One region of the Vibrio sp. KMM 9700 genome, then DNA from elsewhere that is predicted to be linked to it. Evidence: predicted binding sites of a transcription regulator. Region 1 holds the regulator's gene; each other region holds the start of a gene.

Evidence for each region. Region 1 encodes MetJ, which represses methionine synthesis genes. Its sites were predicted from a motif close to TTAGACNTNTANANGTCTAA; they were not measured.
Region 2: a site for MetJ is predicted at 2,026-2,045, ahead of metN (methionine ABC transporter ATP-binding protein MetN). Genes of this name have one in related genera too.
Region 3: a site for MetJ is predicted at 2,193-2,212, ahead of metK (methionine adenosyltransferase). Genes of this name have one in related genera too.

Annotation. Positions count from the first base shown of each region.
Region 1 is NZ_CM178589.1:1,274,658-1,285,841, forward strand. Features, by position in the region: gene AC2VOY_RS05680 (bifunctional aspartate kinase/homoserine dehydrogenase II) at 1-801, opposite strand, end outside; gene AC2VOY_RS05685 (O-succinylhomoserine (thiol)-lyase) at 802-2,010, opposite strand; gene metJ (met regulon transcriptional regulator MetJ) at 2,188-2,514, shown strand; gene AC2VOY_RS05695 (malic enzyme-like NAD(P)-binding protein) at 2,606-3,865, opposite strand; gene rpmE (50S ribosomal protein L31) at 4,156-4,371, opposite strand; gene priA (primosomal protein N') at 4,699-6,897, shown strand; gene cytR (DNA-binding transcriptional regulator CytR) at 7,052-8,059, shown strand; gene AC2VOY_RS05715 (SPOR domain-containing protein) at 8,230-8,841, shown strand; gene hslV (ATP-dependent protease subunit HslV) at 8,982-9,500, shown strand; gene hslU (ATP-dependent protease ATPase subunit HslU) at 9,511-10,848, shown strand; gene AC2VOY_RS05730 (1,4-dihydroxy-2-naphthoate polyprenyltransferase) at 11,031-11,184, shown strand, end outside.
Region 2 is NZ_CM178589.1:2,281,362-2,292,545, reverse strand. Features, by position in the region: gene AC2VOY_RS10240 (ABC transporter permease subunit) at 1-953, opposite strand, end outside; gene gmhB (D-glycero-beta-D-manno-heptose 1,7-bisphosphate 7-phosphatase) at 1,331-1,906, opposite strand; gene metN (methionine ABC transporter ATP-binding protein MetN) at 2,168-3,202, shown strand; gene AC2VOY_RS10225 (methionine ABC transporter permease) at 3,192-3,869, shown strand; gene AC2VOY_RS10220 (MetQ/NlpA family lipoprotein) at 3,944-4,768, shown strand; gene AC2VOY_RS10215 (hypothetical protein) at 5,241-5,546, shown strand; gene AC2VOY_RS10210 (hypothetical protein) at 6,385-6,681, shown strand; gene AC2VOY_RS10205 (ABC transporter ATP-binding protein) at 6,868-7,911, opposite strand; gene AC2VOY_RS10200 (ABC transporter permease) at 7,908-8,708, opposite strand; gene AC2VOY_RS10195 (ABC transporter permease) at 8,695-9,579, opposite strand; gene AC2VOY_RS10190 (alkaline phosphatase family protein) at 9,591-10,409, opposite strand; partial or broken gene AC2VOY_RS10185 (ABC transporter substrate-binding protein) at 10,421-11,184, opposite strand, start outside.
Region 3 is NZ_CM178589.1:855,530-866,713, reverse strand. Features, by position in the region: gene AC2VOY_RS03920 (alpha/beta fold hydrolase) at 1-287, opposite strand, end outside; gene AC2VOY_RS03915 (VF530 family protein) at 522-743, shown strand; gene metK (methionine adenosyltransferase) at 846-2,000, opposite strand; gene tkt (transketolase) at 2,650-4,644, shown strand; gene AC2VOY_RS03900 (ligand-gated channel protein) at 4,961-6,916, shown strand; gene AC2VOY_RS03895 (TonB-dependent receptor domain-containing protein) at 7,270-9,192, shown strand; gene epd (erythrose-4-phosphate dehydrogenase) at 9,335-10,366, shown strand; gene AC2VOY_RS03885 (phosphoglycerate kinase) at 10,572-11,184, shown strand, end outside.

The DNA of each region.
Region 1 (11,184 bases):
AGGTTGCAGCGTACGGCAGTGCAACACGGGCGCAGCTAAACGTGCCAGTTCATTCGCCTCATCTAAACGCAATAAAGGTAATAAGCATGCATCCGTGACTTTACGTGGATCTGCGCTATATACGCCTGCCACATCACTCCAAATCACTACACGGCTGACATCGGCTAATGCGCCAATCACAGTCGCAGAATAATCCGAGCCATTACGCCCAAGCAAAATGGTCTCACCCGCTTGGCTTTGCGCCATAAAACCTGTGATAACAAAACGTTGTGCGCCTTGCTGAGCTAAAATCTCTTGCAGTAAAGGCAGTGAATGACCGCGATCAACCTCAGGCAGTACGCTGCGCTCAGCACGTAAAAAACGACGCGCATCAAGTGGCGCTGCAGCCATATGAGATTGATTTAATAAAGCTGCCAGTAAGCGAGAGGACCACATTTCACCATGCCCAAGCACATCACAACGTTGCGCTTTAGCATTGATATAGTCCATTTCTCCAAGATGATTGATCTCGTTTTCTAACTTATCAATCAAAGGATTCGCATTTTCTTTATCTAATAAGTCTTGAATCAGAGTGGTTTGGAACAGCTTGATATCTTGCAAGACTTCATGTGCAAGGCGGCCGTCTTTATCTAAAGCATCAATCCATGAGATGAGCTTATTGGTCGTTTGCCCTGCAGCAGAGACTACGATTAAATCTTGTTCCCCTGAGTGCTCTTGAAGAATTTTGACCACTCTTTGATAGCATTGCGCATCCGCAAGACTACTTCCACCGAACTTATGGAGTTGGCGCTTTATCGTCATTTAGACAACCTCTTTTGCAATTTGAAACGCTTGAGTGAGATCAGCAATAAGATCCTTAGGATCTTCCAGCCCAACTGACACTCTTAATAAATTTACAGAAATACCTGCTTGTGCTTGGGCTTCATCCGACATCGCACGGTGCGTCATTGAGCTTGGGTGACAAATTAAGCTCTCGACACCTCCGAGTGACTCGGCTAAAGAAAATAGTTTTAAGCCGCCAACAAAGGCTTTAAGTTGCGACTCTGTTGCATCTAGCTCAAAGCTTAACATAGCCCCGAAGCCAGTTTGCTGTTTTTTCGCAATCTCATGCCCTGGGTGAGTCTCAAGGCTTGGGTGGTAGACCACTTTGACCATAGGCTCTTGGCACAAAAATGCGAGCAACTCATTTGCCGTTTGTTCATGAGTACGCATACGCGCGCCAAGCGTACGTAGACCACGCAATGTCATATAACTATCAAATGGCGTGCCAGTGGCGCCAATACAGTTGCCCCACCATGCCAATTCATCCGCATCGGCTTGCTCTTTGGCAATCACAACACCACCAATCACATCAGAGTGACCATTGATATATTTAGTTGTCGAGTGAATCACAAAATCAGCACCAAGAGTGAGTGGCTTCTGGTAAATTGGCGTGAGGAACGTATTATCAACAGCAACTTTTGCGCCGACTTGATGCGCTGCTTGGCAGATTTTTTCGATATCGACGACACGCACTAATGGGTTTGATGGCGTTTCAAGCAGAACCAGCTTTGGCTGACGCGCCAATGCCGCGCGAAGCGCTTCTTCATCACTTTGATCAACAAATAAAACTTCAAAGTCACCTTTTTGCGCGCGCGAGTTAAATAAGCGATATGTTCCGCCATAACAATCATGTGGCGCGACAATAATATCACCAGCGCTCACAAAAGCACTTGCCCAAAGGTTTAATGCTGATGTGCCGCAGTTGGTGATCACAGCGCCAGCGCCTTGTTCAAGCTCACTTAATGCTTGCTCAAGTAGGCCTCGATTTGGGTTGCCTGAACGGGTATAATCATATTTAGGTACATCGCCAAACTCAGGGAAAGCATAATTCGTTGATAGATAAATCGGTGGCACGACAGCGTGATATTGCGTATCTGATTCAATGCCTGTACGCACAGCAATCGTACCGCTTGATAATTGGCTAGTTGAATGTGAAGAAGTTGATTCTGGGTGCTTAGGTTGCGTCATGCTAATATCCTTATTGACGTGAGTTTAGGTCTATACTCTATCTATCTCATCTTACTCTACTCTTAGAAAAATAAGACGTCAACACTTCTAGACGTCTAAATGTCTTTACATTTGGCAGTAGATGCCGCTAAAATACCCTTCATTATTTTTAATTCTTTTTATATATAAAGGTGTCTCATGGCCGACTGGAACGGTGATTATATCAGCCCCTATGCCGAACATGGTAAAAAAAGCGAGCAAGTCAAAAAGATCACTGTATCTATCCCTTTGAAAGTATTAAAGATTTTGACCGACGAACGAACTCGTCGTCAAGTTAATAATTTGCGCCATGCAACCAACAGCGAACTTTTGTGTGAAGCTTTCTTGCATGCTTATACTGGTCAGCCACTGCCAACCGATGAAGATTTGCGTAAAGATCGTCCGGATGATTTACCTGCAGAAGTGAAACGTTTGATGACAGAGATGGGAATTGAGTTCGAATCACTCGATGATCATCAAGATTAAGCGTTAAAAGATAAAATTAAGACATTAAAAAGGGAAGCTAAATTCAATCAGCTTCCCTTTTCTATTTTTGCAGACTTAAATCTAAACTAGATTAAGCCATGTAATTTTCAGGCATATCAATACGCGCCACGCCAGAATCAACCGCAGCTTGCGCCACAGCCTTAGCTACGCGAGAAAGCAAACGTGGATCCATAGGTTTTGGAATGATGTAGTCTGTACCAAAGCTTAGCTTATCTACGCCAGATGCTTTTAATACTTCAGCAGGCACTTCTTCTTTCGCCAGTTGGCGAATCGCCTCTACTGCTGCCAGTTTCATTTCATCATTAATTTGGCTTGCACGAACATCCAAAGCGCCACGGAAAATGAACGGGAAACAAATCACGTTATTGACTTGGTTTGGATAATCACTGCGACCTGTACCCATGATCAAATCATCACGAACTTGGTGCGCAAGTGCTGGCTTAATTTCTGGATCTGGGTTTGAACATGCAAACACAATTGGTTTTTCAGCCATAAGTGCAAGTGCTTCTGGTGGTAAAAGATCAGGGCCTGATACACCAAGGAAAAGATCTGCACCTTCAATAACATCCTCAAGCGTACGCTTATCTGTATTGTTGGCAAAAAGCTGCTTATATTCATTTAGATCATCACGACGCGTATGGATCACGCCTTTACGATCAAGCATATAAATTCTTTCACGCTGTGCGCCACATTTAATTAAAAGCTCCATACACGCAACGGCAGCTGCGCCCGCGCCCAAACATACAATCTTAGCTTTAGCTAAATCTTTGCCTTGCAGCTCGATTGCATTAAGCATACCTGCTGCGGTCACAATCGCAGTACCGTGTTGGTCATCATGGAAAACTGGCACATCACAACGCTCAATCAGTTGGCGTTCAATTTCAAAACAATCCGGTGCTTTGATATCTTCAAGATTGATGCCACCAAAGGTATCAGCAATGCTTGCAACTGTATTCACAAACTCTTCAGAAGTGCGGTGCTTGACTTGCAAATCAATCGAGTCAAGGTTTGCAAAGCGTTTGAAAAGTAAAGATTTACCTTCCATAACCGGCTTAGATGCAAGTGGCCCTAAGTTACCTAGACCTAAAATAGCAGTCCCGTTTGAGATCACCGCAACCATGTTGCCTTTGTTGGTATACTTGTATGCATTTTCTGGGTTTTGTGCGATTTCACGTACTGGCTCCGCAACGCCTGGGCTATAAGCAAGAGCGAGATCTTCTACCGTATCGGCAGGTTTAGTTAATGCAACACCTAGCTTACCCGCAATAGGTTTTGCATGATAATCAAGCGCTTTTTGGCGAAATTCTTCATATTGCTTGTCGTCAGACATTTTGTTTTCCTGAGCTTATTAGTGATCTTATCGCTAGATGTGTTTACATATAAACAACACAAAAGATAAGTAATTGTTAAAATGAAAAACTAATCTTAACATAAGAAATATAAAAAAATAGATCTCACAAATCAGCAGCAAAAGAAAAGCGCAAAGAAATTGAGTAGGAATAAATAAAGAGGAGGAAAAAGATGAAAAGGTAAGATCAAAAAAGGACACCGCAGTGCCCTTCTTTTTCGAAAACCAAATGAGAATCAAAAGAAACAATTTGGCTTTCTAAGCATAAACGCTTATTTGCTGCTAAGAGCACCGAAACGTTTGTTAAAGCGATCAACACGGCCGCCTGTATCTACGATACGTTGCTTACCAGTGTAGAACGGGTGACATTTGTCACATACGTCTAGGTTGATTTCTTCTTTAGCTAGAGTTGAGCTGAACTCGAACTCGTTACCGCAAGAACAAGTAGCTTTAACAGCTTTGTATTCTGGGTGGATACCTGATTTCATGGGAAAACCTCAAATTGGGCCGCATCGCTATCTAGCTCTACACTAGACACCATACGTTATTTACAAAAAAGATATGCAAGCACATCATCAAGGGTGCATATACTAAAGAAACTTATGCCAAGGATCAACAAGTTTGCTTGATTTTTCATCTTTTTTTGAGTCTTTAAGAAAAATCAATTGGTTGAAATATGCCATCGTTTTCGATTTGTCTCCTATTTTTCTATCTTCTCGTATAAAGAGAGAAAAAGCTTTAGATAAATTTCATTATTTACCTGATCCGCACATTGATTTAAGATCAAACGCCTTGCTAACGAGAAAAGAGCCCATATGTTGCCCCAAATTGCCCGAGTAGCCCTGCCTGTTCCTTTGGATAAATGCTTTGATTATCTTATCCCTGCGCATCTATCCATCGTCATTGGTGGCCGTGTTTTGGTGCCTTTTGGTCGTCAAAAGCTCGTCGGCATTGTTATTGAACGCACTCATGAGTCTGATTTTGATATCAATAAGCTCAAGGCGATTTCGCAAAGCTTAGATAATCAGCCGCTTTGGCCAACCAAGCTATTCGATCTTTTAAAATGGTCGAGCCAATATTATCAATACCCACTTGGTGAGACGCTTGCTGGCGCTCTTCCCGGCGCATTGCGCAAAGCCAAGCCTGCCAGTTTTGCGGCAATTAAAACTTGGCAAATCACCTCCCTTGGTCAAAAAGCATTAGCTCAGGGCCTAGGACGTGCGCATCAACAAGAGCGAGCGCTACGCGCCTTAATGGATGCGCCTGCCTCACATGATAGCCTGCTGGCTCAAGAGATAAGCTCGACCACGCTCAAAGCGCTAGAGGGCAAATTCTTTATTGAATCCGTGCAAGTCGAACTCAAACCTAGCCAATGGCCAAGCCAAGTCTTACGCGATACAGGTTTGCAATTAAATCAAGATCAAGCGATTGCCGTGGCTAGCATTAATCAAGCAAGTGGCTTTCATGCCTATTTATTAGATGGCGTAACCGGCTCAGGCAAAACCGAAGTTTATTTAAATATCATCGAAAAGGTACTAAGCGAGGGTAAACAAGCGCTTGTGTTAGTGCCTGAAATTGGCTTAACACCGCAGACAATTAACCGCTTTAAACGCCGTTTTATGGTTGAAGTGGATGTGATTCACTCAGGCCTGAATGAAACCGAGCGCTTACATGCTTGGCTCAATGCAAAACAAAAACGGGCCGGGATCATCATAGGTACACGCTCGGCTCTGTTCACCCCTTTTACTGATTTAGGTATCATTATTGTCGATGAAGAACATGATGCTTCTTATAAACAGCAAGATAGCCTGCGTTATCATGCGCGCGATCTGGCTGTCATGCGTGCGCACCGTGAAGGCATACCTATCGTGCTCGGCTCTGCAACCCCATCCATTGAAACCATCTATAATGCTGAGCAAGGTAAATATCATTATCTCAACCTTTCTCAGCGCGCGGGGAAAGCAAACCCTGCCACGCATCAAGTAATGGATATTAAAGGCGTCTATTTAGAATCAGGTTTGTCCGCACCTTTAATCGCGCAAATGCGTCAACATTTAAACGCTGGCAACCAAGTCCTACTGTTTTTAAACCGTCGTGGCTTCTCGCCTGCCCTAATGTGCCACGAATGCGGTTGGATAGCCGAATGTAAGCGCTGTGATGCTTATTATACGTATCACCAAGGCCATCGAGCGATTCGTTGCCATCATTGCGGCAGCGAGCATCCTGTACTGCATCAATGCCAAGGTTGTGGTTCGACTCAACTGGTTTCTGTCGGTGTCGGCACAGAGCAGCTCGAAGATAAGCTCGGGGAGTTATTCCCAGAATTTAGCACTATACGCATAGATAGGGACAGCACGCGACGCAAAGGTAGTTTTGAAGCTGCGATTGACGAGATCCATCAAAACAAACATCAGATTTTAATTGGCACTCAAATGCTCGCCAAGGGGCATCACTTTCCGAATGTGACCTTGGTTGGCTTGTTGGATATAGATTCTGCGCTATATAGCAGTGATTTTCGCGCCGCCGAGCGCCTTGCCCAATTATTTATTCAAGTCGCAGGACGTGCGGGACGAGCAAGTAAAGCAGGTCATGTCGTATTGCAAACCCATCACCCTGAACATAGTTTGCTGCAAACACTGATTCAGCATGACTATCAGCACTTTGCCAAACAAATTTTGGCCGAGCGTTCTATGGCGCACCTACCGCCGTTTAGCTTTTTAGCTTTATTTCGTGCATCAGCAGTCGATAGTCCACTGGCTGAAGAATTTTTACAACAAGTGCGAATGACACTTGAAGCCAACCCTTATTTTGATGATAAGGCTTATGTTTTAGGCCCAATAGCTTCACCCCTTGCAAAACGCGCAGGTATGTTTCGCTGGCAATTATTATTTCATTGCGAAACCAGAACACAATTACAAAAAATTATTTCAAGTGCTAAACCTGTAATACAAATGTTACCAAATGCTAAAAAATTACGTTGGCATATAGATATTGAGCCACAAGATATGAGTTAAATATAAAATTTTGTGATTAATCCCCACTAATATAATGAAATATTCCACTTTGATCGCGTTAATATTCCAACCTGTCACGTAAACTTTATTCCAAATAATAAATAAAGTTATTTAAACAATATTACCAGGTGACATATAAGAAAGAGGAATATTCATGGCGACAATGAAAGAGGTTGCGGCGCTTGCTGGCGTATCCACAGCAACAGTTTCGCGAGCGTTAATGAATCCAGAGAAAGTTTCAATTGCGACTCGTAAACGTGTTGAGTCTGCTGTGCTGGAATCAGGTTATGCGCCAAATGTTTTAAATCGCAATTTAAAAAGAAATGAATCACGAGCGATCGTCGCTTTATTACCCAATGTTTGCGACCCATATTATTCTCAAGTTATTCAGGGTATTCAAGAAACAGCTGCAAGTTTTGGCTACCTTGTCTTGATTGCAAACTGTCCAAAAAATCTTGGTTGTAAATTAGATGAAATAGATATGTCGCTGCATAAACAAGCTGATGGAATGTTAATTCTTGGCTCTGAAATGCCGCATTTATTAGGTGAAGAAAGTAAAAGCTTCCCACCTATGGTGATGGCATGTGAATTTGATCCAGACCTTGAATTACCCACCGTACATATAGATAATTTAACCGCAGCTTTTCAAGCGGTAAATTATTTAACTCAAATGGGTCATATCCGTATTGCGCAAATTTCAGGCCCTGCCAGTTCAACCATAGGCCAATTTAGAAATCAAGGTTATAGTCAAGCATTGCGTCGCGCTGGTATCCAAATGCAAAAAGATTATTTAGTTGAAGGTGAGTTTTCTTTTGAAAGCGGGCGCAACTTATGTCAGAAACTTCTATCTATGCCTGCTCCACCCACAGCTATTTTCTGCCACAATGACATGATGGCAATTGGCGCGATGAAACAAGCGAAAGAAATGGGTTTTAAAGTCCCGCAAGACCTTTCAATCATTGGCTTTGATAACGTTGATTTCTCTCAATATTGCGATCCACCTTTAACCACAGTTTCACAACCTAGATACGAGATTGGTAAGCAAGCCTTCATGTTGCTTCTCGAAACTATTCAAGGTCAAGATGTTCCATCAGGTTCGCGTTTATTAAATGCTGAAATAGTCATACGTGAAAGTGTCGCACCACCTCGTCGAATTGGCTAATCTGTCCAACTCAACAAATCTTTGGGAATATTGATTATTTAATGAATATAGTAAGCGGCTTAATTTTTTAGGCCGCTTACTTGTTTATGTCTGAAAAATAAATAAAGATTGCTCTTGGCGATAAATTACCCTAACATTTAGGGATTTTCCCTATAAAATAATACAAAGCTGTGGCCCAAAAAGATTACGTAAGAAAAGGAAGTGCGCCGAAATCAAATAATAAGCGCCCAACTTCCAAAAAGAAAAACCCTAAATCCAAACCAACTAAACGTGCTTTTCCTGTAAAAGCGGCGGTAATTGCGTGCGTCGCAATGGCAGGGTTAGGTGGTTTACTTTATTTTTTGCACGACTCTCCGCCTGTCGAGCCATTATCTGAAACCCCTATGCCTGAGTCGATGGTAAAACAAGCGACTACTCAAGCAGCAACCAAGGCTGAAAATGATATCCCGCCTCCTCCTAAAGAGAAGTGGGAATATGTCAAAGACTTACCTGAGCGCGAAATCAAAGTTCAAGCCAAAGAACAAAAAGCACCAAGTGTGCCTTATATTATGCAATGCGGCGCTTATAAAAATTATAGCGATGCGCAAAAGCGTAAAGCAAATATCGCGTTCCAAGGTTTGAGCAGCAAAATTGTCAAGCAAAGCGGCAGCTCTTGGTATCGTGTTGTGCTCGGCCCTTATCCATTCAAACGCTCAGCAGTAAAAGATCAGCACGTCCTGCAACGTGTGAAAATTGAACCTTGTATGATCATGCAAGATTATCTCAAGCTGATCGTCAAATAATAGCAACAGTAAAAAGAGTCTCATCAAGGGGCTCTTTTTTTTGATCTTTTTTCAGAAACCCATCGCCCCCCTTGAAATATAGAGACATAAACCTTATATCTGTTAGACATAGCATCACATCCGCTAAAAAGAGGTTTATTGTGACTACCATAGTATCTGTTCGCCGAAATAATAAAGTTGTAATCGCAGGAGATGGCCAAGTCTCTCTTGGAAATACTGTCATGAAAGGCAATGCACGCAAGGTTCGCCGTTTATATAACGAGAAAGTTCTTGCTGGCTTTGCGGGCGGTACTGCTGATGCCTTCACCTTATTTGAATTATTTGAACGCAAGTTAGAAATGCACCAAGGCCACTTAACCAAGGCTGCGGTTGAACTTGCAAAAGAATGGCGTAGCGATCGCGCCTTGCGTAAATTAGAAGCCATGCTAGTGGTTGCCGATGAAACCGCCTCCCTTGTGATCACAGGTAATGGCGATGTTGTGCAACCTGAAAATGATTTAGTGGCGATTGGTTCTGGTGGCAACTTTGCCCAAGCAGCTGCCACGGCGCTACTTGAGAACACTGATTTAGGCGCACGTGAAATTGCTGAAAAAGCATTAAAAATCGCTGGTGATATCTGTGTATTCACCAACCACACGCATACGATTGAAGAATTATAAGGACAAATATATGTCGGAAATGACACCTCGTGAAATTGTTCATGAATTAAATAACCACATCATTGGCCAAGATAAAGCAAAACGCGCAGTCGCGATTGCACTGCGTAACCGCTGGCGTCGTATGCAACTAGACGAAAACCTACGCGCAGAAGTTACGCCAAAAAATATCTTAATGATAGGTCCAACAGGTGTAGGTAAAACTGAAATTGCACGCCGCCTAGCAAAACTTGCAAACGCGCCGTTTATCAAAGTTGAAGCGACTAAATTTACTGAAGTTGGCTATGTTGGTAAAGAAGTTGAGACGATTATCCGCGATCTGACGGATGTATCGATCAAACTAACCCGCCAGCAAGCGATGGATAAAGTTCAGTATCGCGCAGAAGAGCATGCCGAAGAGCGTATTTTAGATGCCCTGCTGCCGCCGCCAAAAGAAGCGTCTTGGGATGCAAATACAGATAAGCCTGCTGAGCAAAGCAATACGCGTCAAATCTTCCGTAAAAAATTACGTGAAGGTAAGTTAGACGATAAAGAGATTGATATTGAAGTGGCTGCGCCACAAGTAGGCGTTGAGATCATGTCTCCTCCTGGCATGGAAGAGATGACCAACCAACTTCAAAGCATGTTCCAAAACCTTGGCGGTGATGCGAAGAAAACGCGCAAAATGAAAATCAAAGATGCGCTTAAAGCTTTAACTGAAGAAGAAGCTGGCAAACTAGTTAATGATGAAGACTTAAAAACCCAAGCGATCTTTAATGTCGAGAACAACGGGATTGTCTTTATCGATGAAATCGACAAGATTTGTAAGCGCGGTGAAAGCTCAGGCCCTGACGTTTCACGCGAAGGTGTGCAGCGTGACCTATTGCCACTGATTGAAGGCAGCACTGTTTCAACCAAACACGGCATGGTCAAAACTGATCACATCTTGTTTATTGCATCGGGTGCATTCCAAGTAGCGCGTCCTTCAGATTTAATTCCTGAACTGCAAGGCCGTTTGCCGATTCGGGTTGAACTTGAAGCGCTTAGCGCAGAAGATTTCAAACGTATCTTAACCGAGCCAAATGCGTCTTTAACTGAGCAATACAAAGCATTGATGGCAACGGAAGATGTGGACATTGAGTTTAGCGAAGATGGCATCACCAAAATTGCTGAATCTGCATGGCAAGTAAACGAAACCACTGAGAATATCGGTGCACGTCGCTTGCATACTGTGATGGAGCGCTTAATGGAAGAAATTTCATTTGATGCGACAGACAAACCAGGGACTAAACTTGCCATCGACAGTCAATATGTCAAAGAGCGTTTAGGTAACTTGGTTGAAGATGAAGATTTAAGCCGCTTTATTCTTTAATTTTTCCAAGAATAAAAATTCATAATATAAGCCCTGCTTCGGTGGGGCTTTATTGTTTTTGTCTTTGAATAAAGAGGCAAAAATGGGAGTCATCTCGCCGACATCAAGATTCGCTGATGTGGCACAAAACTACAGACTTGGATATACTCGCAGCAATCTTTTGAATAACTCAGTCTAATATTATGAATGCATCTGTTTCGATTTGGCTTGACGCCGCGCGCCCTAAAACCCTTCCGCTTGCCATTTGCTCGATCGTTGTCGGCAGTAGCTTGGCTTATGTCGCTGGGCACTTTTCTTTTGCGATCGCACTTCTAGCCCTTATCACTGCCACTCTAT
Region 2 (11,184 bases), 1.0 Mb from region 1:
GCATTGATAGCCAAAAGCCCCATCACCACAGGGTAATCACGCTCGACAATCGAGTCATAACCAAGCAAACCTATACCATTTAGATCAAACACAACTTCGATTAAAAATGAGCCGCTCATAAAAAAGAGTAAGGAGTTCCCAAAGTGACTCGCAACAGGGATCAAGCTATTACGCAGCGCATGTTTGCGTACAGCTTTAGAAAAAGGTAGCCCTTTGGCAATAGCGGTGCGCACATAATCAGCAGCCAAGTTTTCCATCAAGCTATTTTTCATTGTCATGGTAAGCAGAGCAAAATCACCAATTAGATAACAAAATAATGGCAAGGCGGCATGCCAAAGCACATCTTTGACTTGTTCAAATGGGGTCAGAAAATCAAAATCATCGGAAACAAAACCGCCCAGCGGGAAGTAATCATATTGATAACTTAAAAAGGTGATGAGCAAGACACCGATAACATAACCGGGTAAGGCAAAGCCAACAAATATGGCAATAGAGGAAGCGGAATCAAAAAAACTTTGGTGTTTAATGGCTTTGAAATAGCCCAGCGGAATAGAAATTAAATAACTGATAAGAAAAGTCATTGCGCCATAAAAGAGCGACACTGGCATGCGCTCGGCGATCATCTCTGTGACAGGTTCAAAGTAGCGTGTGGACTCGCCCAAATCAAGGCGAATAAACTTGCCAAGCCATTCAAAATACGCCGGAATGATAGGTTTATCTAAGCCATAAAAAGCATTTAACTCGGCAAGTTCTTCATCCGATAAAAGGCTTTGATTGCCTGCATGGGTGGTGGAAACACTAGTGCCCACATCTGCGCCCTGAAACTGCGCACTTTGCAACATACGCTCCACCGGCCCGCCCGGCACAAAGCGAGTCAAGGCGAACACCATTAAGGTGATCCCGATAAAGGTTGGAATAATAAGTAGCAGTCGCCGAATAATATAGGCTGTCATGGTGATAATTTCCTATCCTTGGAAAAATAAAACATCATACAGATTTAACGCTATGATTTAATTTAGATTATTATTTTCATTTTGATACATTTTATGCCAACTTTGATTCGTCAAAAGCGCATAATTTCAAGATATAAGTATACCCCAAAACATTCAAGATGCAGCGCTAAATATTCAGGACATATCATATAATTCAAAATGATACAGTCAAAATAGTTGGAATTGCAGCAAGGCAACAAGCGAGGAATCCCTAGGAGCATATAAGAATATGTGACTAGGGTGACGCAGAGCAGTTAACACCGCTGCAGTTTCAAATATGAAGAGTATAGCGATATAACTTATTGCCTAGCTCAGTTATTTATGACGCAACTAATCAGTTATTGCGCAGCTAACCAATCTGGCACTTGGTTGATATCATCAAGCACCACATCTGCTAAAGCTTCACCGGTTTCAGTCACAGGTTTACCTGAGCGCACTAAAATTTTAGTTGTTACCCCAGCTGCGTCGGCTGCCATCAAGTCTTCGGCTTTATCACCCACCATCACAGATTGGCTCATATCTATTTTTAGAAAATCACGCGCTGATAAAAACATCCCAGGTTTTGGCTTTCTGCAATCACAATCTTGCTTATATTCGCCTTGCCCTTCTGTGGCGTGATGCAGGCAATAATAGATGCCATCAAACTCCACACCATTGTCAACAAAGTTCCAGTCCATCCATTCGGTTAAAGCTAAAAACTCATCTTCAGAGAAATAACCACGCGCCACGCCAGATTGGTTGGTCACCAAGACCAGCATATAGCCCATCTGTTTCAATTTTTTAGTCGCTTCAAACACACCTTCGATATATTCAAAGTCATCCACTTTGCCGACATAACCATGATCTTTGTTGATCACACCATCTCGGTCTAAAAATACAGCTTTTTTAATTGATTGGTTCGCAGAATTGGACACAGCTCTTCTCACTTGATTGCAGACATTTAGGTAAATTATTACATGCTTAGGATTATTCCCCAAGATATTCATCACATCTGTTAACTTTGTTTTGGACGTTTTATAGGCATTCGCACTTTTTAGCCGTCTAGACGTAAAAATATCTATTGACTTCAAATCAGCGAAGCCATAGCATGAAGTGAATGTTAATAAAATGCAGCAAAATGGATGTTGAAGATCGCACTTGTAGATTTCAAGATTAGCTGCCAGCTAGGTTTACTCATGATTAAGATTAATCAAGTCAATAAAATATTTGAGACAGGTGGCAAAACCATCCATGCCCTCAAAGATATTAATTTAGAGATCCCGCAAGGGGAAATTTTTGGTGTGATTGGCTCATCGGGCGCAGGTAAAAGTACCTTGATCCGCTGCGTGAATATGCTTGAAGCGCCAACAAGTGGCACAGTTGAAGTTGATGGCTTAATGCTGACAGACTTAAATGAAGCTAAGCTTAGCCAGGCACGTCGTAATATCGGCATGATTTTCCAACACTTTAACCTGCTTTCATCACGCACTGTGTTTGATAACGTGGCGCTTCCGCTTGAACTTGCCAGTGCTGATGCAGCGCATATCAAAAGCAAAGTCACAGAATTATTAGACCTTGTTGGCCTTAGCGATAAACATCAAAGCTACCCATCAAATTTAAGTGGTGGTCAAAAGCAGCGTGTGGCAATTGCCCGCGCCCTTGCAAGCGATCCGAATGTATTGTTGTGTGATGAAGCGACGAGTGCGCTGGATCCTGCGACCACACATTCAATCTTAAAACTGCTTAAAAAAATCAACCAAGAACTCGGCTTAACCATTCTTTTGATCACTCATGAAATGGAAGTGGTGAAAAGCATTTGCCATCAAGTGGCGATTATCGGCGGTGGCGAGTTGGTTGAAAAAGGCAGTGTGAGTGATATTTTTGCTCATCCAAAAACTGATTTAGCGCGTGAGTTTATTCGCTCAACCTTAGATTTATCGATTCCAGAAGATTATCAAGCACGTTTAAAACCAAGCCCTGAGCCAAATCACTTCCCACTTATTCGCCTCGAATTTACTGGCGCGAGTGTGGATGCGCCTGTGATCAGCCAAGTGTGCCGTAAGTTTGACGTTGATATCAGCATTTTAAGCTCCAACATGGACTATGCCGGTGGCGTTCGCTTTGGCCTGATGATGGCTGAGTTCTTCGGTGAAGCCGAGGCAATCGAGAAAGCAATTGCTTACTTACGTGACAAGCAAATCAAATTAGAGGTACTAGGTTATGTCGCTTAATTCAATTTTAGATTGGCTATCTTTTAATAGTGGCCTACTTTTAGGCGCAACCGGTGAAACCTTATATATGGTTGCGGTCGCTGGCATCGTCGGCGTTGTCTTTGGGATCCCGCTAGGCGTGATTTTACATATCACCAAAAAAGGCGGCTTAAAAGAGAACTTAAAAGTAAATCAAATCTTAGGCGCTATCGTGAATATCGGCCGTTCTGTGCCCTTCTTAGTGCTAATGGTAGCGATTATTCCAGTGACTAAAATGCTAGTCGGCACCTTCATTGGCACCACAGCGGCGATTGTTCCACTCACCATTGGTTCGATTCCATTTGTGGCGCGTTTAATTGAAGGCGCACTTTTAGAAGTCCCAACTGGGCTTGTGGAAGCCGCGCAAGCTATGGGCGCACGCCCAATGCAAATTATTACCAAGGTATTGCTTCCTGAAGCCATGCCAACCATAGTCAACTCGATCACTATTACTTTAGTGACGCTGGTGAGTTATTCGGCAATGGCTGGTACTGTTGGCGGCGGCGGTCTGGGTGATGTTGCCATTCGTTATGGTTTCCATCGTTATGATCTAACCATTATGGCGGTAACAGTTGTACTTTTAATTATTTTAGTGCAAATTATTCAATCAATTGGCGATCGCATTGCTGCTGCAGTTGATCATCGATAAGTTTACAATTACAAGTAAAGATAAAAACAGTATCCCTATTTTGGAATCTGGGAATTATTCAAATGGAGTTCTATATGTTATTTAGCAAACTACTAAAAAGTAAAAAATTACTGGCTGCGATTGCTGCAACCTCTGTACTCGCGCTTTCAGGCTGTGGCAGTGAAGAAGCAAAAGATATGTCTAAAATCAAAGTTGGCGTAATTGCTGGCGCTGAAGCACAAGTTGCTGAAGTGGCTGCAAAAGTTGCCAAAGAAAAATACAACCTAGACGTTGAGCTAGTCACCTTTACAGATTATGTGACGCCAAATGCTGCGCTGGATGATGGTTCAATTGATGCGAACGCATTCCAACACAAACCATATCTAGACAAGCAAATCAAAGACCGTGGCTATAAGCTTTCAGTGGCGGGCAATACACTTGTTTACCCAATTGCTGGCTACTCGAAAAAAATCAAATCTGTTGATGAGCTAAAAGATGGCGATCGCATTTCTATCCCGAATGATCCAACAAACCTTGGCCGTTCATTAATCCTTCTTGAAAAACAAGGCTTAATCAAACTACGTGAAGGTGCTGGCCTTGAAGCAACAGTTCGTGATATCGAGGAAAATCCAAAAAATCTTGAGATCGTAGAACTTGAAGCGCCGCAACTACCTATCTCTTTAGATGACGTTGCAATCTCTGTAATTAACAGCACTTTTGCAAGCAGCATCGATCTAACACCTGCGAAAGATGGTCTTTTTGTTGAAGACAAAGAATCGCCATATGTAAACCTTATCGTTGCACGTGAAGACAATGTTCAAGATGAAAACGTACAAAACTTCGTTAAGTCTTATCAAACAGATGAAGTGTTCGCTAAAGCTGATGAGCTATTTAAAGGTGGCGCAGTTAAAGGCTGGTAATTAGGCTTTAAAACAAGACCTAGTTCAAAGAAAACGAAGTAATATGGATGTAAATCCAATAAAAAGATAAAAAAATTCATTTTTTTTAATTTAAGACCTCATTATTTTTAATGGGGTCTTTTTTTATATAAAAAACAAAACCCTACAACTCATCCGACCTTTTAATGAGACCTCGCTCACAATTTTGCCTATTTTTTAACCTAATGATAAATCTATTATTTTAAAAAACCTATATCCACATGTTTTAGTCAAGTAATTTGACATACCCAAAAAATGTGACATAGTTAACACATCAAGTTCACATAACGCTTTAAAACATGATGCAGATCACACGGAAATGTATCACAGCAGTGAATATTGAGAGAATAGTCGATGTGAATCAGGTTATTCTTAGTTTGTTAAATTTAAAGAATAAGCTGTTTTCAATGAGTTAGACTCCTCAAGCATCTTATTTAAAGGAATAGGTACTGACATGAACACTTTTAAAACTACTTCATTAATCGTTAGCGTTTTAACTTTAGGTATGATTTTTGCAATGCCGGCCAATGCAGGGAAACAAGCGAGCCAAACGGTTGTTTTTCGTGGTGTAGTCGATAAATCTATTCCTACATTTAATCCTGAGAAACTTGCGCGTATTCAAGCGCAAAATGGTCAAACTCAAGGTATTGTGTTTAATAGCAATACCACTGAGAAAAACCATGCGGCATATGCAAGCAAAAGCTCGCAATATACAGTGAGCCAAAACAAAAAAGTTTCTGTTGTTAGTCTTGGTATGTAATAAAGGCTAAGAATATAATCACCTAGCGCACTGCTGGGTGATTTATAGTTGAACGTAAAATAGTCTTACTCGCAACTATAGCCCCAAAAAGCCCTAGCCGACGTCACTGTCGCTGGGGCTTTTTATGTTTACGTATAATCCAAGCAGGATCTATGCATGTTTTATGCAAAGTAAGCTCATGGCGGATAGAGTTCAACTCACTAGACTTTTTGATAATCATTTCAGTCAAGCTTGCCTCTTCAATCCTTCGCTCTTATTCCTCGCTTGCGATGCGCATCCATAGACTTTCAAATTCTATTTAACCAAGAATTCAAAAATAATAAACACCCCTCTGCGCTTTAAATAAGTCGAAGAATAGGCGCCATTTTCAACTTAAAACAAGATCGCCTTCAAAAAAATAAAGTAAAACGAGTGTAAATATCCCTAAAAAACAAAAATAATTTAATTTTTTTCATTTTTAATCATCATTATTTTTTGAATGGTCTTTTATTGTATAAAAAACAAACAACTATAACTCATCCGACCTTTTAATGAGACCTCACCCACACTTTTGCCTATTTTTTAACCTAATGATAACTCAGTAATTTTAAAAAACCTATACCCACACGCTTTAGTTGGTTAATTTGACATCTCACAAAAATGTGACATAGTTAACACATCAAGTTCACAAAACGCTTTAAAACATGATGCAAATCACACGAAAATGTATCACAGCAGTGAATATTGAGAGAATAGTCGATGTGAATCAGGTTATTCTTAGTTTGTTAAATTTAAAGAATAAGCTGTTTTCAATGAGTTAAACACCTCAAGCATCTTATTTAAAGGAATAGGTACTGACATGAACACTTTTAAAACTACTTCATTAATCGTTAGCGTTTTAACTTTAGGCATGGTTTTTGCAATGCCAGCCAATGCAGCAAAACAAGCAAGCCATACGGTTGTTTTTCGTGGCGTAGTCGATAAATCTATTCCTACATTTAACCCTGAAAAACTTGCTAAAATCCAAGCGCAGCAAGCTGCAAAAAATGGTAACGTACAAGCGCAAAATGTTGTATATAACAGCAACACAACAGCTAAAAACCTTACTACTTATGCAAATAAAAGCTCACAATATACAGTGAGCCAAAGCAAATAAATTTCTGTTGTTAGCCTGCATGCTTTAATCAGGCTAAGAATATAATCACCGACCACACACAAGGTGATTAATAGTTGAACGTAAAATAGTCTTACTCGCAACTATAGCCCCTAAAAAAACCTAGTCGACTCTGTCGCTAGGTTTTTTTTTGTTTGTTATTTAGGCTTATGTAATGAAGCACAAGCGTTAGGCCGCTTGCACAGGTTTGATCTCGTTTAAGTTAAAACATAGATCAATCTGCTGACCAATCCCGATTAAACGTTCTTGTGAGCGATTCAATAAATCAACCGTTAATTCAGGCTGAGCTTGCGCGCACATTTTCACTTGATAGCGGATCACATTGCCTAATAGCTGAGCGCTTAAGATTTCTGCCCGAATCGGAGCCGACACGTGCTCAGGATATACTCGCCCTTGCTCATGCACATAAATCGACTCCGGACGAACTGCTAACTTAGACTGGCTTTGGATGTTAAATAAAGCGCTCGCATCTTCTGCGCTCAATAAATTGTAATGACCCATAAAACCTGCCACAAATTCATTTGCAGGCTGAGTATAAATATCTTCTGGGCGCCCCTGCTGAACGATCTTCCCTTTATGCATTAAGAAAATGCGATCTGACATTAACAAGGCTTCTTCTTGATCATGGGTGACAAAAATTGTCGTGAGATTCATTTCTTTTTGGATCTGGCGAATTTGAACCCTCAAATGCTTCCTAATTTTGGCATCAAGCGCAGATAACGGCTCATCGAGTAACAAAATACGTGGCTCCATGACTAATGCACGCGCCAGTGCAACACGCTGCCTTTGACCACCAGAGAGTTGATGCGGATACTGTTTCTCTTTACCTTCAAGCTCAACCAGTCGAACCATTTTCGCAATTCGTTTCTCGACCTCATCAGTGGGCATTTTTTTTACTTTCAAACCAAAGCCGATATTGCCTGCCACCGTGAGGTTGGGAAATAAAGCATAAGATTGGAACACCATGCCAATGCCACGCAATTGCGGTTGATGATGCGTAATATCTTCACCATTGACCTCTATCACGCCTTGATCAACGCCGTTTAAGCCTGCCAGACAACGCAAAAGAGTGGATTTACCACAACCACTTGGCCCAAGTAAGGTAATAAATTCGCCCTGCGCAATCGAGAAATTAATATTTGCAAAGACGCAATTGTTGGCAAAGGATTTCTCAAGCCCTGAGACCTTGACATAGTTTGAATTTGAAGTCATTTTTGCTCTCCTTGGCTAAAGCGACTAGCAAGCCAAGTTAAAATAAAGATAAATACAAAGTAAGTAATTACTAACGCTGAGGTGAAGTGACCGCTGGTTTGGCGCATGTTATAAAGATAAATTTGCAGGGTTTCAAAGCGCGTCCCCACCAAAATATTGGCAAAGACAAACTCACCTAGCAAAATTGAAAAAGATAGAAATAAAGAGGACAGCAAACCTTTTTTTAGATTCGGCAAAATCACCTTGAAAAACGCTTGCGTGGTTGAGGCGCCAAGTAAATGCGCAGCGTCCATCAAGTCGTGCAAGGCTATCGCCTTAAAGTTGTTCGCAATGGAGCGATAGATAAAAGGAAACACGATCGTGAAGTAAGTACCGACTAAGATCCAAGGCGTGCCAACTAAAGGAATTGTGCTATCGGCATACAGCTGCAATAAGCCAACCGAAGAGACTACAGGCGGCACAGCAAAAGGCAGTAAGATAAAAAAGCCCATGACTTTATCTAGTTTTGGATAGTAATAAAAAATCACAAATATTGCCGGCACGATTAAGGCAAAGCTCAGCGCTAAACTGCCGATCCCAAGCAGTAAGGAGCGTCCAAATGCCGCCAAAAAGCGCGTATCGGTAAGCAATTGGATATACCAATCAAAGGTAAACCCATCTGGCAGCACACTTGCGCCCCATTTGGAGGCAAATGAGTAAATAATGGTGGCTAAAATCGGCACCAGCATGATAAAAATAATTGAAAAAACAATAACCTTATGCCCGCAATGCTCTTGCCCCTGCTTAACCTTTTGCATGATAACTCCTTGAAATAAGCATTTGATTCACAAGAGATATAAAACCTAGCAAGACAAGTAATAAGACGGAGATTGCTGCCGCTAAATTTGGCTCAAGGAAGAGATCCCCCGAAACTAAACTTGCGATGCGAATGGTGACCAAATTATAGTTGCCACCAGTTAAGGCATATACGCTGGCATAAGCGCCCATCGCATTGGCAATCAAAATAATAAATGTACCGAGCAGCGCTGGCATCAAAATCGGCAAGGCGACACGCAAGCGATATTGATTGCTGCTTGCGCCTAATAAGGCCGCAGCTTCTTTCCAATCTGCTTTTAAGCTATCAAAAGCTGGGTATAACAAAAGTGCAGCCAGCGGGATCTGAAAATAAACATAAATCACCAAAAGTCCCCACTTGCCGTATAAATTAAAGTCTTCTATCAAGCCATATTTTTTAAGCAGTAATGTAAAAGCGCCGTTGACGCCCAAAATAATAATGAAGGCAAAAGCAAGCGGCACGCCTGCAAAGTTACTGCTCATGTTAGTAAAAGCTATCACCCCATCGCGCAATCTATTGTCTAAATGACGCAAAGATGAAACCAGTAGCGCCGCGATAAATAAACCGATTGACGCCGAGGATAGTGACAACCAAATACTGTTATGAAAGCCTTGTAGCATAAACTTGGAGCTAAGCACTTCTTGATAATGCGCCAATGACCAAGCGCCATCAGCAATGAAACTGTTGACTAACACCCACAAAGTGGGCGCTATTTGAAAGAGGTAAAAAATAACTGCAAATGGAAGTAGGTAGAGGCTAGGTTTTAAAAACTTCAGTTTTGTTTTTAGTTTGTTGTGTGATGACGCAGCTTTGTCACTTAATTGGAGAGACATACTTCTTGCTCCTATTTATCATTTAAGACGTGCAGGCAAATATCTTTTTGATGCGCAAGCCCTAATAACTCACAGACTAAGCCACATAAGTGCGTTTGTTCGACTCGGGTGTGGTTTTCATGATGCGTAGAAAATGCCTCACCAATCAAAAATAAAGGGACTTCACGCTCACAATCTAAAATTCCGCCATGAGAGCGGTCATCATTCATGCCGTGATCACTGGTCACTATGACTTGATAGCCAGCTTGCAACCAAGTTTGCAAAAAGTTAGATAAAATAATATCGGCATGGCGAGCGCTGTTACGATATTGCGCCGAATCAAGGCCAAATTTATGCCCGGTATCATCAATATTCATCGGATGCACCAAAAGAAAATCAGGCTGATAAGTGACTCGGAGGTGATCCGCATCTAGAAATAAGGCTTCATCTGGGTAGTGATCCCAGTGATAAAAAATACCATGCTGAATATTAAGTGACGTATCATGAGTAAATCTATCTCGCTCAGCTTGATATGGGGCGCGGTTATACAACTCACTGACCCAATGGTAAGCCGCGGCGGCCGTTGTTTTTTGCTCGGCGCGTGCAAGGCTGAAAATAGATTCTTGATGGGACAGACGCACCACTTGGTTGTGCACTATGCCGCTGTCCACCGGCGCGACACCGGTCAAAATGCACTCATAAAGCGGACGAGACATAGAAGGTAATTCAGATTTAATCTTATACAGACTCGCTCGATTCTTCTCAATTAAACCATTTAAGTAGCCCATACACTCATGAGCTACTTGGTAATTGAGGCCATCAAGAACAACGAGGATGACCTTATGGTTCATAATCTTGCCTTTTATTCTTGGTTAATCAGTACATTTTCTTGCCATAAACGCGGCAATTGGCGTGCTGATTTTTCCCATGCATCAAAATTCTCAATTGGGTGAACATTTTGATATTGTGAATCAGGTAAAAGTTTATCTTTAATTGATTGCGGCAAAGTTACTTCGGTGCGAATTGGTCGTGCATAGCCATCGGCAAGATTGATTTGACCTTTATCGCTAAAGATATATTCACGCGCAAGCTTGGCTGCATTTGGGTTTTTCGCATATTTATTGATGATAGTTGTGTAACCTGAGATCACTGAACCATCCTGGGGAATGCTTACCGTAAAGCGATCACGCTCGATTTGGTCGCGATAGTTCAGCGCATTAAAGTCCCACATAATCGCAACTTCAACTTCGCCTTTCTCTAAGTTGGCTACATTTGGATCGGTAAAAGCAAGGCGACCTTGTTTAGCCAGTTCGGCAAAAAACTCAATCGCAGGTTTTAGGTTGGTTTCATCACCACCTTTGGCGAAAGCGGCAGCAAGCACAGCATTATTCGCTTGCGCGGCCACCCCGACATCACCGACTGTTACTTTGTAGTCCCCTTTAAGTAGGTCATCCCAAGTTTTCGGCGGATTTTTAACTAGGTTATTATTTGAAATGAAAGCAATGGTGCCCGTGTAGGCAAGCGCCCAATGGCCATCTTTATCTTTTGCCCAATCTGGAATGCTGTCCCATGTACTTGGTTTGTAGGCTTGAGTCACGCCTTTAGCCACAGCGGTGCGCGCAAATG
Region 3 (11,184 bases), 420 kb from region 1:
CTATCTAGCGCATAAATAGCATATTCTTGGGCAAGTTTATAAGAGAGAAAGTAGGGCGCAAAAGCTTGCCAAGAGCCAGGCGTACCATGCACAAATACAAGATTTACCTTGCCAGGGTTTGGCCTTGCTGCAAAGTGAATTTGATAGTCTTCAAAGTCAATATCTTGTTGCTGCAAAATAGGGTCTTGCAAGAGCTCGTCAGCCAAGGCTTGATTCTCTTTCACTTCTTTAGGCATTGAGCATGCAGATAAACCACATAAAAAAAATAAATGTGAAAGGCGTTTCATCCGTGTACCTTATTTATAAATAGGTATTAATTTTAAGAGTTTGCCTAAAGATTAAGCCTAGGCAAAATTTAAAATTTAAACTTGTGATAAGCGTAAGTTTTTTGATGTAACCTCTGAGTTTTTCTAAATTATTTCATCGAATAGATACGACAAAAGCCATTTTGTTAGAAAACAAAGGTGATTTTAGGAGCTTGCAGGTATAATAGGCGTATATTCTTAAAGAAGACTTAAACTATGACACAAACCAACAACCCTTTGCATGGGGTCAAACTTGAGAAAATCGTTACTGATCTTGAAGGGCATTATGGCTGGAAGCAGCTTGGAGAGATGATTAATATTCGTTGCTTTACCCATGATCCAAGCGTTAAATCGAGCCTGAAGTTTTTACGTCGCACGCCTTGGGCAAGAGACAAAGTGGAAGCTTTATATATAGATACTTTTGTCAATCAAGATTAATCGCTGCCACAAAGTAATTAAAATAAAAAAGGCTCCGCGCTGCAAAGCATACGGAGCCTTTTTTGTATTGGTTAGCTTTTAACTAAGCTTAAGCTCAGGGCATTAACCTAGGTTAGCAAATGCACGCAATGCTTCTGCTTTGTCCGTGTTTTCCCAAGGGAATTCTTCACGGCCAAAGTGACCATAAGCTGCTGTTTTCTTATAGATAGGTTGCAGCAAGTTAAGCATTTCTTGTAGGCCATATGGACGTAAGTCAAAGTGTTGGCGAACCGCTTCAATGATGATGTCTGATGGTACTTTTTCAGTGCCAAACGTTTCAACCATGATAGATGTTGGATCTGCTACACCGATGGCATAAGAAAGTTGAATTTCACAACGATCCGCAAGGCCAGCCGCAACAATGTTTTTCGCAACATAACGCGCTGCATAAGCTGCACTACGGTCAACTTTTGATGGATCTTTACCAGAGAAAGCACCACCACCGTGACGCGCTGCGCCGCCGTAGGTATCAACGATGATCTTACGACCCGTCAGACCACAGTCACCCATAGGGCCACCAATAACAAAACGACCGGTTGGGTTGATAAAGAATTTAGTTTCTTTGTTGATCCACTCGCTTGGCAATACAGGTTTGATGATTTCTTCCATCACGCCTTCACGTAGTTTTTCAGTCGTGACTGAATCACAGTGTTGCGTCGATAGAACGACTGCATCGATACCAACGATTTTACCTTGGTCATACTGGAAAGTGACTTGAGATTTTGCATCTGGGCGCAAGAAGTCAAGTTTACCGTTTTTACGTACTTCAGCTTGTTTTTGAACAAGTAGGTGAGAGTAAGTAATAGGTGCAGGCATAAGCACTTCAGTTTCGTTACATGCATAACCAAACATGATGCCTTGGTCGCCAGCGCCTTGATCTTTCGGATCAGCTTTATCAACACCTTGGTTGATGTCAGGTGATTGTTTACCGATAGTGTTTAACACTGCGCAAGAGTCAGCATCAAAGCCCATATCAGAATGCACATAACCGATTTCACGAACCGTTTCACGCGTTAGCTCTTCAATATCAACCCAAGCAGAAGTAGTGATTTCACCGCCAACCATAACCATGCCAGTTTTAACATAGGTTTCACACGCAACGCGTGCTTTTGGGTCTTGCTCTAAAATTGCATCAAGAACGGCATCAGAGATCTGATCCGCGATTTTATCTGGGTGACCTTCTGATACTGATTCAGAGGTAAAAAGATGCTTAGACATAAAAATAGGCTCCACTCATTTAGCTTGATGCGCAAAGCTTACGAGCACATCAATTAGAGGTAAAAAAAGGTGCACACAAACCAATGCGCACCTTGATATAAAATTTGTGTCACACCAAGCGTTCAACGCTCACCTTATCAAGCTCTATTTCTTGAAAGCTATATCCATATCTAGAACAAGGTGTGTGGGTGTTTTGACTTCTAGACGTCTATTTTAAGGATGAAATCCAAAATCGCAAGCTTATTTAACAAAAAAAGCAAAAAAATGATGTTTTATTGTTCAGTTTAAAAAGATTAGAGCTTTGTATCGTGCAATGATGAGTGACTCTCTCTGATTTAATTAGCGGTATTTGGGTGAAAAGGGGGTTAATCAAGGCGTTAATGAATCGAATGATTGTACACATAATAAGAAGAAGCTCACAATGAAATACGCCTGATAAGCCTCTTACACACTGAATTATGCAAAAAAGCGACGAAAATTAGATTTAAACTTGACGAATTGAATTGATTTTATTGCGATTTAGTTATTGCTTTGCGACAATAGCGAACAATTAAAGATTGAGCTGTTTAGGCGAGTTCGTTTTTTTAAAAGCTTGGCTAAACGTTTGCTTGATCTCTTTTCTACCAATCGCTCACTTTGAGGAATAGACATGGCGTCTCGTAAAGATTTAGCAAATGCAATCCGCGCTTTAAGCATGGACGGAGTTCAACAAGCAAATTCAGGTCACCCTGGTGCACCTATGGGAATGGCTGATATTGCAGAAGTGCTGTGGCGTTCGCACCTAAAGCATAATCCGCAAAATCCGAATTGGACAGATCGCGATCGTTTTGTACTGTCAAACGGCCACGGATCAATGCTGATTTACTCTCTTCTTCACCTTTCTGGTTATGATCTTCCTCTTTCAGAGCTTAAAAACTTCCGCCAACTTCACTCTAAAACTCCAGGTCACCCTGAATACGGTTATGCACCGGGCGTTGAAACGACGACTGGGCCACTAGGTCAAGGTATCACGAACGCTGTTGGTATGGCGCTTGCTGAGAAATCATTGGCAGCGCAATTTAACCGTGACGGTCATGACATTGTTGATCACTTCACTTATGTTTTCCTAGGCGATGGCTGCATGATGGAAGGTATTTCACATGAAGCATGTTCACTTGCTGGCACTTTAGGTTTAGGCAAGCTAGTTGCATTTTGGGATGACAACGGCATTTCTATCGATGGTGAAGTTGAAGGTTGGTTCTCTGATGACACACCAAAACGTTTCGAAGCGTACGGCTGGCATGTGATCCCAGCTGTTGATGGCCACGACAGTGATGCAATCAATGCGGCGATTGAAGCGGCAAAAGCTGATCCACGTCCAACCCTAATCTGTACTAAAACTGTAATTGGTTTTGGTTCACCAAACAAAGCGGGCACGCACGATTGTCACGGCGCACCACTTGGCGCTGATGAAATCGCAGCAACCAAAGAAGCACTTGGTTGGAAATACGGCGCGTTTGAAATCCCTGAAGATATTTATAGCGAATGGGATGCAAAACAAGCAGGCGCAGCAAACGAAAGTGCATGGGAAGAAAAATTTGCAGCTTATGCAAAAGCTTACCCAGAGCTAGCAGCAGAATACAAACGCCGCATGGCGGGTGACTTGCCACAAGAGTGGGAAGAAAAAGCAACTGCTATCATCAATGATCTGCAAGCAAACCCTGCAAACATTGCATCACGTAAAGCGTCTCAAAACGCACTTGAAGCTTTCGGTCAAATGCTTCCTGAGTTTATGGGCGGCTCGGCTGACCTTGCTCCATCAAACCTAACCATGTGGTCTGGTTCTAAATCACTGACTGCTGACGATGCTTCAGGCAACTACATCCACTACGGTGTGCGTGAGTTTGCGATGACAGCTATCATCAATGGTATCGCACTACACGGTGGCTTTGTTCCTTACGGCGCAACCTTCTTGATGTTTATGGAATATGCACGTAACGCTATGCGTATGGCTGCATTGATGAAAATCCAAAACATCCAAGTGTATACCCATGACTCTATCGGTCTGGGCGAAGATGGTCCAACTCACCAACCTGTTGAGCAAATGGCAAGCTTACGTCTAACACCAAACATGAGCACATGGCGTCCTTGTGATCAGGTTGAATCTGCGGTTGCTTGGAAACTTGCAATTGAGCGTAAAGATGCACCAAGCTCACTTATTTTCTCGCGTCAAAACTTAGCGCAACAAGAGCGTAGCGCAGAGCAAGTTGCAAACATTGCTAAAGGTGCTTACATCCTTAAAGATTGTGACGGCAAACCTGAGCTTATCTTGATTGCAACAGGCTCTGAAGTTGAGCTAGCAGTTAATGCAGCGGCTGAGCTTAGCGCACAAGGCACAAAAGTTCGCGTTGTGTCTATGCCATCAACAGATGCATTTGATAAGCAAGATGCAGCATACCGCGAGTCTGTCCTACCATCTGATGTGACTGCACGTATCGCAATTGAAGCAGGTATTGCTGATTTCTGGTACAAGTATGTGGGTCTAAACGGTCGCGTGATCGGTATGACAACATTTGGTGAATCTGCGCCAGCAGGTGAGCTATTCAAGATGTTCGGCTTTACAACTGAAAATGTTGTGAGCACTGCAAAAGAGCTTCTTGCGTAAGTAGAAAAGGCCATATCCATGAATAATTAATGGGTATGACTACTTAAATAAGCATTAAAATTTAAGCCATCTCAACCACGAGGTGGCTTTTTTGTATTTTTATTCTCCAAAAAATCTTCATGTTTTCTTCATTATGTCAACTTAACGCGCTTATTTTAGCAACAATTAAACCTATCAATTGTTAAAATATCGATCCAAATCGCAATCTAAATGTTAATGCTTATCATATATATTTAATATACTTGCAAATTCGGTATCAATCTGAATAATAATGCAAACGAAATTAATTATCATTTAGATTAAAAGGAATTTATACATGTTCACTCAAAAGCCGAGACTTGCTGCATTAAGCTCTGCAATCTTAGTTTCTCTTTCTTCTCAATCTTTTGCTGCTGATGAAACTATGGTCGTAACGGCCTCAGGTTTTGAACAATCACAAGCAGATGCTGCGGCAAGTATCAGTGTGATCACGCGTGAAGATCTTGAAAAGAAATATTATCGTGATGTGACTGATGCCTTGCGTGATGTACCTGGGGTCACCATTACCGATGGGGGTGATGGTACAGATATCAGCATGCGTGGTATGGGCTCTGCATATACTTTGATTTTGGTTGATGGCAAACGCCAAAACTCTCGTCAAACACGTCCAAATAGCGATGGCCCTGGTATCGAACATGGTTGGTTGCCACCACTTGAGGCGATTGAACGTATTGAAGTTGTGCGTGGTCCTATGTCAACCTTATATGGCTCAGAAGCTATGGGGGGTGTGATCAACGTGATCACGCGTAAAGTTTCTAAAGAGTGGTCTGGTAATGTCAGTGTTGATGCGATCATTCAAGAAAGCAATGAATCTGGGAATCAGTACGGCAGTAATTTTTATCTTAATGGCCCATTAATCGACGACAAGCTAGGACTTCAGCTTTATGGTCAATATGTGCAACGTGATGAAGATGAAATCATTGATGGTTATGAAGATAAAAGCATTCAGAGTCTAACTTCTAAGTTTAATTACCGTTTAAATGACTCAAATGATCTGATTTTTGAAGCGGGTATTAATGAGCAAAATCGCTCTGGTACCGTTGGCAAAACAATTGAACATGAATTTAATGATGCCGGAGTCGATGAAGCAGAAGATAGTGAAAACAACTATCGTCGTAGCCATTACTCTTTGACTCACCAAGGGCAATATGGCTTTGGTATGTCTGATTCTTATGTTCAATATGAGCGTACAGACAATGACTCACGCGATATGACAATTGAGAACACTGTGGCTAAATCAACTTGGACATTGCCACTTAATGCTCATTTCTTAACAGTCGGTGGTGAGTATAAGTATGAAAAACTGACCGATGAAGGCAACCAAAATTCAAACTCTGATCTAAGCAAAATTGATAGCAGTGCAGGTGCGCTCTTTATTGAGGATGAATGGGCGATTACCGATACCTTTGCGGTAACTTCAGGGGTTCGTTTTGATTATGACGAGGATTACGAAGAGCACTTTAGTCCACGTATTTACGGTGTTTGGCATACAACCGAAGAGTTAACGATTAAAGGTGGTGTGTCTACCGGCTTTAAAGCGCCAGACTTACGCGCGAAAACGCCAAACTGGGTGCAAGTCAGCCGTGGTGGTAATATCTATGGTAATGAAGACCTTGAGCCAGAAAAATCAATTAACTATGAAATTGGCGCACTCTTTAATAATGATTATGGCATCAATACCGGTGTAACTGTCTTTTATAATGAGTTTGATGACAAGATCACACGTGTTGCCTGCCCAACAGATGTTTGTACGGATGGGGTGAATGATTATGGTAGCGATCCAACTTACCGAGTGAATGTGGACGAAGCAATCACTAAAGGTGTGGAAGTCACTTTTGAAGCGCCAATTACTGAAACCATCAGCATGAATTCTAGCTATAGCTATACCTACTCAGAGCAAAAATCTGGTGAGTATAAAGGTGAGCCGCTAAACCAAATTCCTGAGCATTTAGCTAACTTAGGGCTAGATTGGCAAGTCAATGAAAAGACTTCTACATGGGGTAAGGTGACTTACCGTGGTGAAGAAAGTCAACCAACAACAGGGCCATCTAGCGATAGCTTGATTGCACCGGATTACACATTTGTGGATATGGGTATCAACTATAAAGTGAATCAAAATACAAAACTCAAAGCCGCTGTGTATAACCTATTTGATGATGAAATTACAGCCGATGAATATGGTTATGTTGAAGATGGTCGTCGCTATTGGGTTGGATTAGATGTTAACTTCTAATTAAATTTTTACATTTTCCATATAAATGCCTCAATTGCCGAGTGAGTGAATCGCTCGGCTTTTTTGCATTTTGAATTAAATATAAATAGTCAATGACACAAGTAGGGAGAACTTAAAATAACACAGAAAAAATGTATCAATTCATGTCTAAACCATTTCATAACTATGGTTTCAAGTCAAATTTAAGTGTTTCTTTTATATGCACTTAATTGTTTGGATTGCTTTATCCTCGATCTAGATCTCAATATAAATACAAATGAGATATATTTCTATTTACAAGGTTGAACTTTTTTAAGACCTTATGAATAATAATGAAAATAACATTTATTCTCATTTAATCTAAAGGATTTGATATGTACTCCCAGAAGCCGAGTTTAGCTGTACTCGCCTCAGCTGTTATCTTCTCTCTCTCGAGTCAAGCCGCGCTTGCAAATGTTGATGAAACTATGGTTGTGACAGCATCAGGTTTTGAACAAGCACAAATTGACGCTGCTGCAAGTATTAGTGTTGTGACCCGTGAAGACCTAGAAAAAAGATATTATCGTGATATTACAGATGCGCTACGTGATGTACCGGGCGTGACAGTGAGTGATGGCGGCGATAATACAGATATCAGTATCCGCGGTATGGGCTCTGCATACACACTTATCTTGGTTGATGGTAAGCGTCAAAACTCACGTGAAACCCGTCCAAATAGTGATGGCCCTGGGATTGAACATGGTTTTTTACCACCACTTGAAGCGATTGAGCGCATTGAGGTGATCAAAGGGCCAATGTCAACGCTTTATGGCTCTGATGCGATTGGTGGTGTGATCAATGTGATCACGCGTAAAGTTAGCAACGAATGGTCTGGTAATGTTCAAGTTGATGCTTTGATTCAAGAAGATAGCGATTCGGGCAATCAATATGGAGCGAACTTCTACTTAAATGGCCCACTGATTAAAGATCAAATCGGCATGCAAGTTTACGGTCAATACGTGAGCCGTGAAGAAGATTCAATTCTTAATGGTTTTGAAGATAAAGATCTGCAAAGCTTAACCGGTAAGTGGACCTATCAAGTTGATGATGTTAACACTTGGATTTTAGAATCAGGTGTCAATGAGCAGGAGCGTTCCAGTTCACTCGGTAAAACAGTGGATGATATTGATGATGTGGATGTCAATAACTATCGCCGCGTACATGTAGGTTTAACTCACCAAGGCACATATGACTTTGGTGCATCGGATTCTTATGTTCAGTTTGAGCGAACTGATAACGATAGTCGCGATATTCGTATCGAAAACACTGTCTTGAAAAGTACTTGGACCATGCCTTTTGATTCTCATTTCTTAACCTTTGGTGGTGAGTATGAATATGAGCAGTTAAATGATGATGGCACTAATGGGAATCCAAACTCAGATCTTACTAAGATTGACAACAGCTCTGGCGCACTCTTTATTGAAGATGAATGGATGATCACGGATAGCTTCTTCTTAACTGCTGGTTTGCGGTTTGATTACGATGAAGAATATGACGAGCACTTTAGCCCTCGTGCTTACGGTGTGTGGCATATGACAGATGAATGGACAATGAAAGGTGGGGTCTCAACCGGCTTTAAAGCGCCAACATTACGCCAAAAAACAGCGGGCTGGGCACAGACAAGTAATGGTGGTGACATTTATGGTAACCCAGATCTTGATCCAGAAGAATCAGTTAACTATGAGCTTGGGGTGCTGTATAACAATGACTTTGGGATCAGCTCAGGCGTTACACTCTTCTTTAGTGATTTTGATGACAAGATCATTACCACTGAAAACTGCCCAGACTCAATCTGTGTGAATGATACTGATAGATATAGAACTAATGTTGATGAAGCCGAAACCAAAGGTGTAGAAGTGAACTTTTCATCACCTATCACGGAAACGGTTTCGATGAAATCTAGCTATAGCTACACTGATTCTGAGCATAAAACAGGAGAGCTAAAAGGTAAGGCGCTAACCGAGTTGCCAAAACACCTTGCAAACTTGAGCTTAGATTGGCAGAACACAGATGCATTAAATTCTTGGACACGTGTGACGTATCGCGGTAAAGAGTCAAGTAGCCCATCGACTAAATCAAGCGTAGTCAAAGCACCGGATTATACTTTCGTTGATGTGGGTTTAAATTATCAACTGAACAAAGATACTAAATTAAAAGCAGCGGTTTATAATATTTTTGACGAAGATGTTGATTATGATGAATACGGTTATGTTGAAGATGGTCGCCGTTATTGGATTGGTATGGATGTGAGTTTTTAAGCTCGCGTGCAAAGCTTATCTAACCCGGATCGGTTAATATAATCCTATCGCTTCAAAGCCAAGTGTTGTTTAATGCTTGGCTTTTTGCTATTTATGAATAAAATCATGTTAAAAATGAAAAATTATTAGACAGGGAAAGCGAATGTTAAAAATAGCCATTAATGGTTTTGGCAGAATCGGCCGCAGTGTGCTGCGCGCACTCTATGAAAGCGGCAAAAGTGACAGTATTCAAGTGGTCGCGATTAACGAGCTTGCGAAACCAGAGGCAATGGCGCATCTTTTGCAATATGATTCGACGCATGGCCGTTTTATGCATCAAGTTAGCCATGATCAAGAAAATATATTTATCGAGCACAACTCAAATGCGATCAAAAGCTTAGACTCAATCCGCTTGCTTCACCTTGAGCAGCTTGAGCTTTTGCCATGGAAGAACTTAGAAGTGGATATAGTGCTAGATTGCACTGGCAAATTTGGCTCGCGTGAAGATGGCTTAGCGCACCTCAAAGCGGGCGCAAAGAAGGTTTTATTTTCTCATCCCGGTAGCCCAGATCTCGATAAAACCGTGATTTATGGCGTTAACCATGATGCCTTGGAAGCCAGTGATAAAATAGTTTCCAATGGTTCTTGCACCACCAATTGTATTGTTCCGATTATCAAAATATTAGATGAAAACTTCGGCATAGATTCTGGCACGATAACCACGATTCACTCCTCGATGAATGATCAGCAAGTCATTGATGCATACCATGATGATTTACGCCGTACGCGCGCTGCAAGCCAATCCATTATTCCTGTGGATACCAAATTGCACAAAGGTATCGAGCGCATCTTCCCTAAGTTTGAAAATAAATTTGAAGCGATTTCAGTACGCGTGCCAACGGTGAACGTCACGGCAATGGATTTAAGTGTCACACTTCACAAAAACGTAACACTTGATGATATAAATCAAAAAATGCAACAGGCATCTAAGTGTACATTAGAGGGCATTGTGGACTTCACCCAAGCGCCGCTCGTTTCTAGTGACTTTAACCATGATCCGCATAGCGCAATTGTTGATGGCACCCAAACGCGCGTGAGTAACGGGCATTTAGTAAAAATGCTAGTTTGGTGCGATAATGAATGGGGATTTGCTAATCGCATGCTCGATACAGCGTTAACTATGTATCGTTTATAAACCGTAAATCGATTGCTGCGGCGAATTAATTTCAAGGTGATGATTTTTAAATTATTTTCAAAGCGTAGAATATAAATTGCATAAAAAAGTGCGATTTATTTATTTTTACACTTGAAATAAATATGAATCATCTCCATATTACAACTAGTTAAGTTGTTATTTTTCACAACACATAGATTTTTAATAATCCATTAGAGGACAAAACATGTCTTACATCAAGCTAACTGACCTAGACCTAGCAGGTAAACGTATCTTCATCCGCGCTGACCTTAACGTGCCAGTAAAAGACGGTAAAGTAACTTCAGATGCGCGTATCCTTGCATCTATCCCGACTATCAAGCACTGCCTTGAAGCTGGCGCAAAAGTAATGGTTACTTCTCACCTTGGTCGTCCAACAGAAGGTGAGTACGATGAAGCATTCTCACTACAACCTGTTGTGAACTACCTAAACGACGCGCTTGATTGTGACGTTAAACTTGCGAAAGATTACCTAAACGGTCTTGAGCTAAACGCTGGTGAGCTTGTTGTTCTTGAAAACGTTCGCTTTAACAAAGGCGAGAAGAAAAACGACGAAGAATTATCTAAGAAATATGCAGCGCTTTGCGACATCTTCGTGATGGACGCATTCGGTACCGCGCACCGTGCACAAGCATCAACTCACGGTGTTGGCATGAATGCACCAGTTGCATGTGCAGGTCCTCTACTTGCAAACGAGCTTGAAGCACTAGCAAAAGCTATGGACAAACCAGCACGCCCAATGGTTGCTATCGTTGGTGGTTCTAAAGTTTCAACGAAACTAACAGTACTTGAGTCACTAT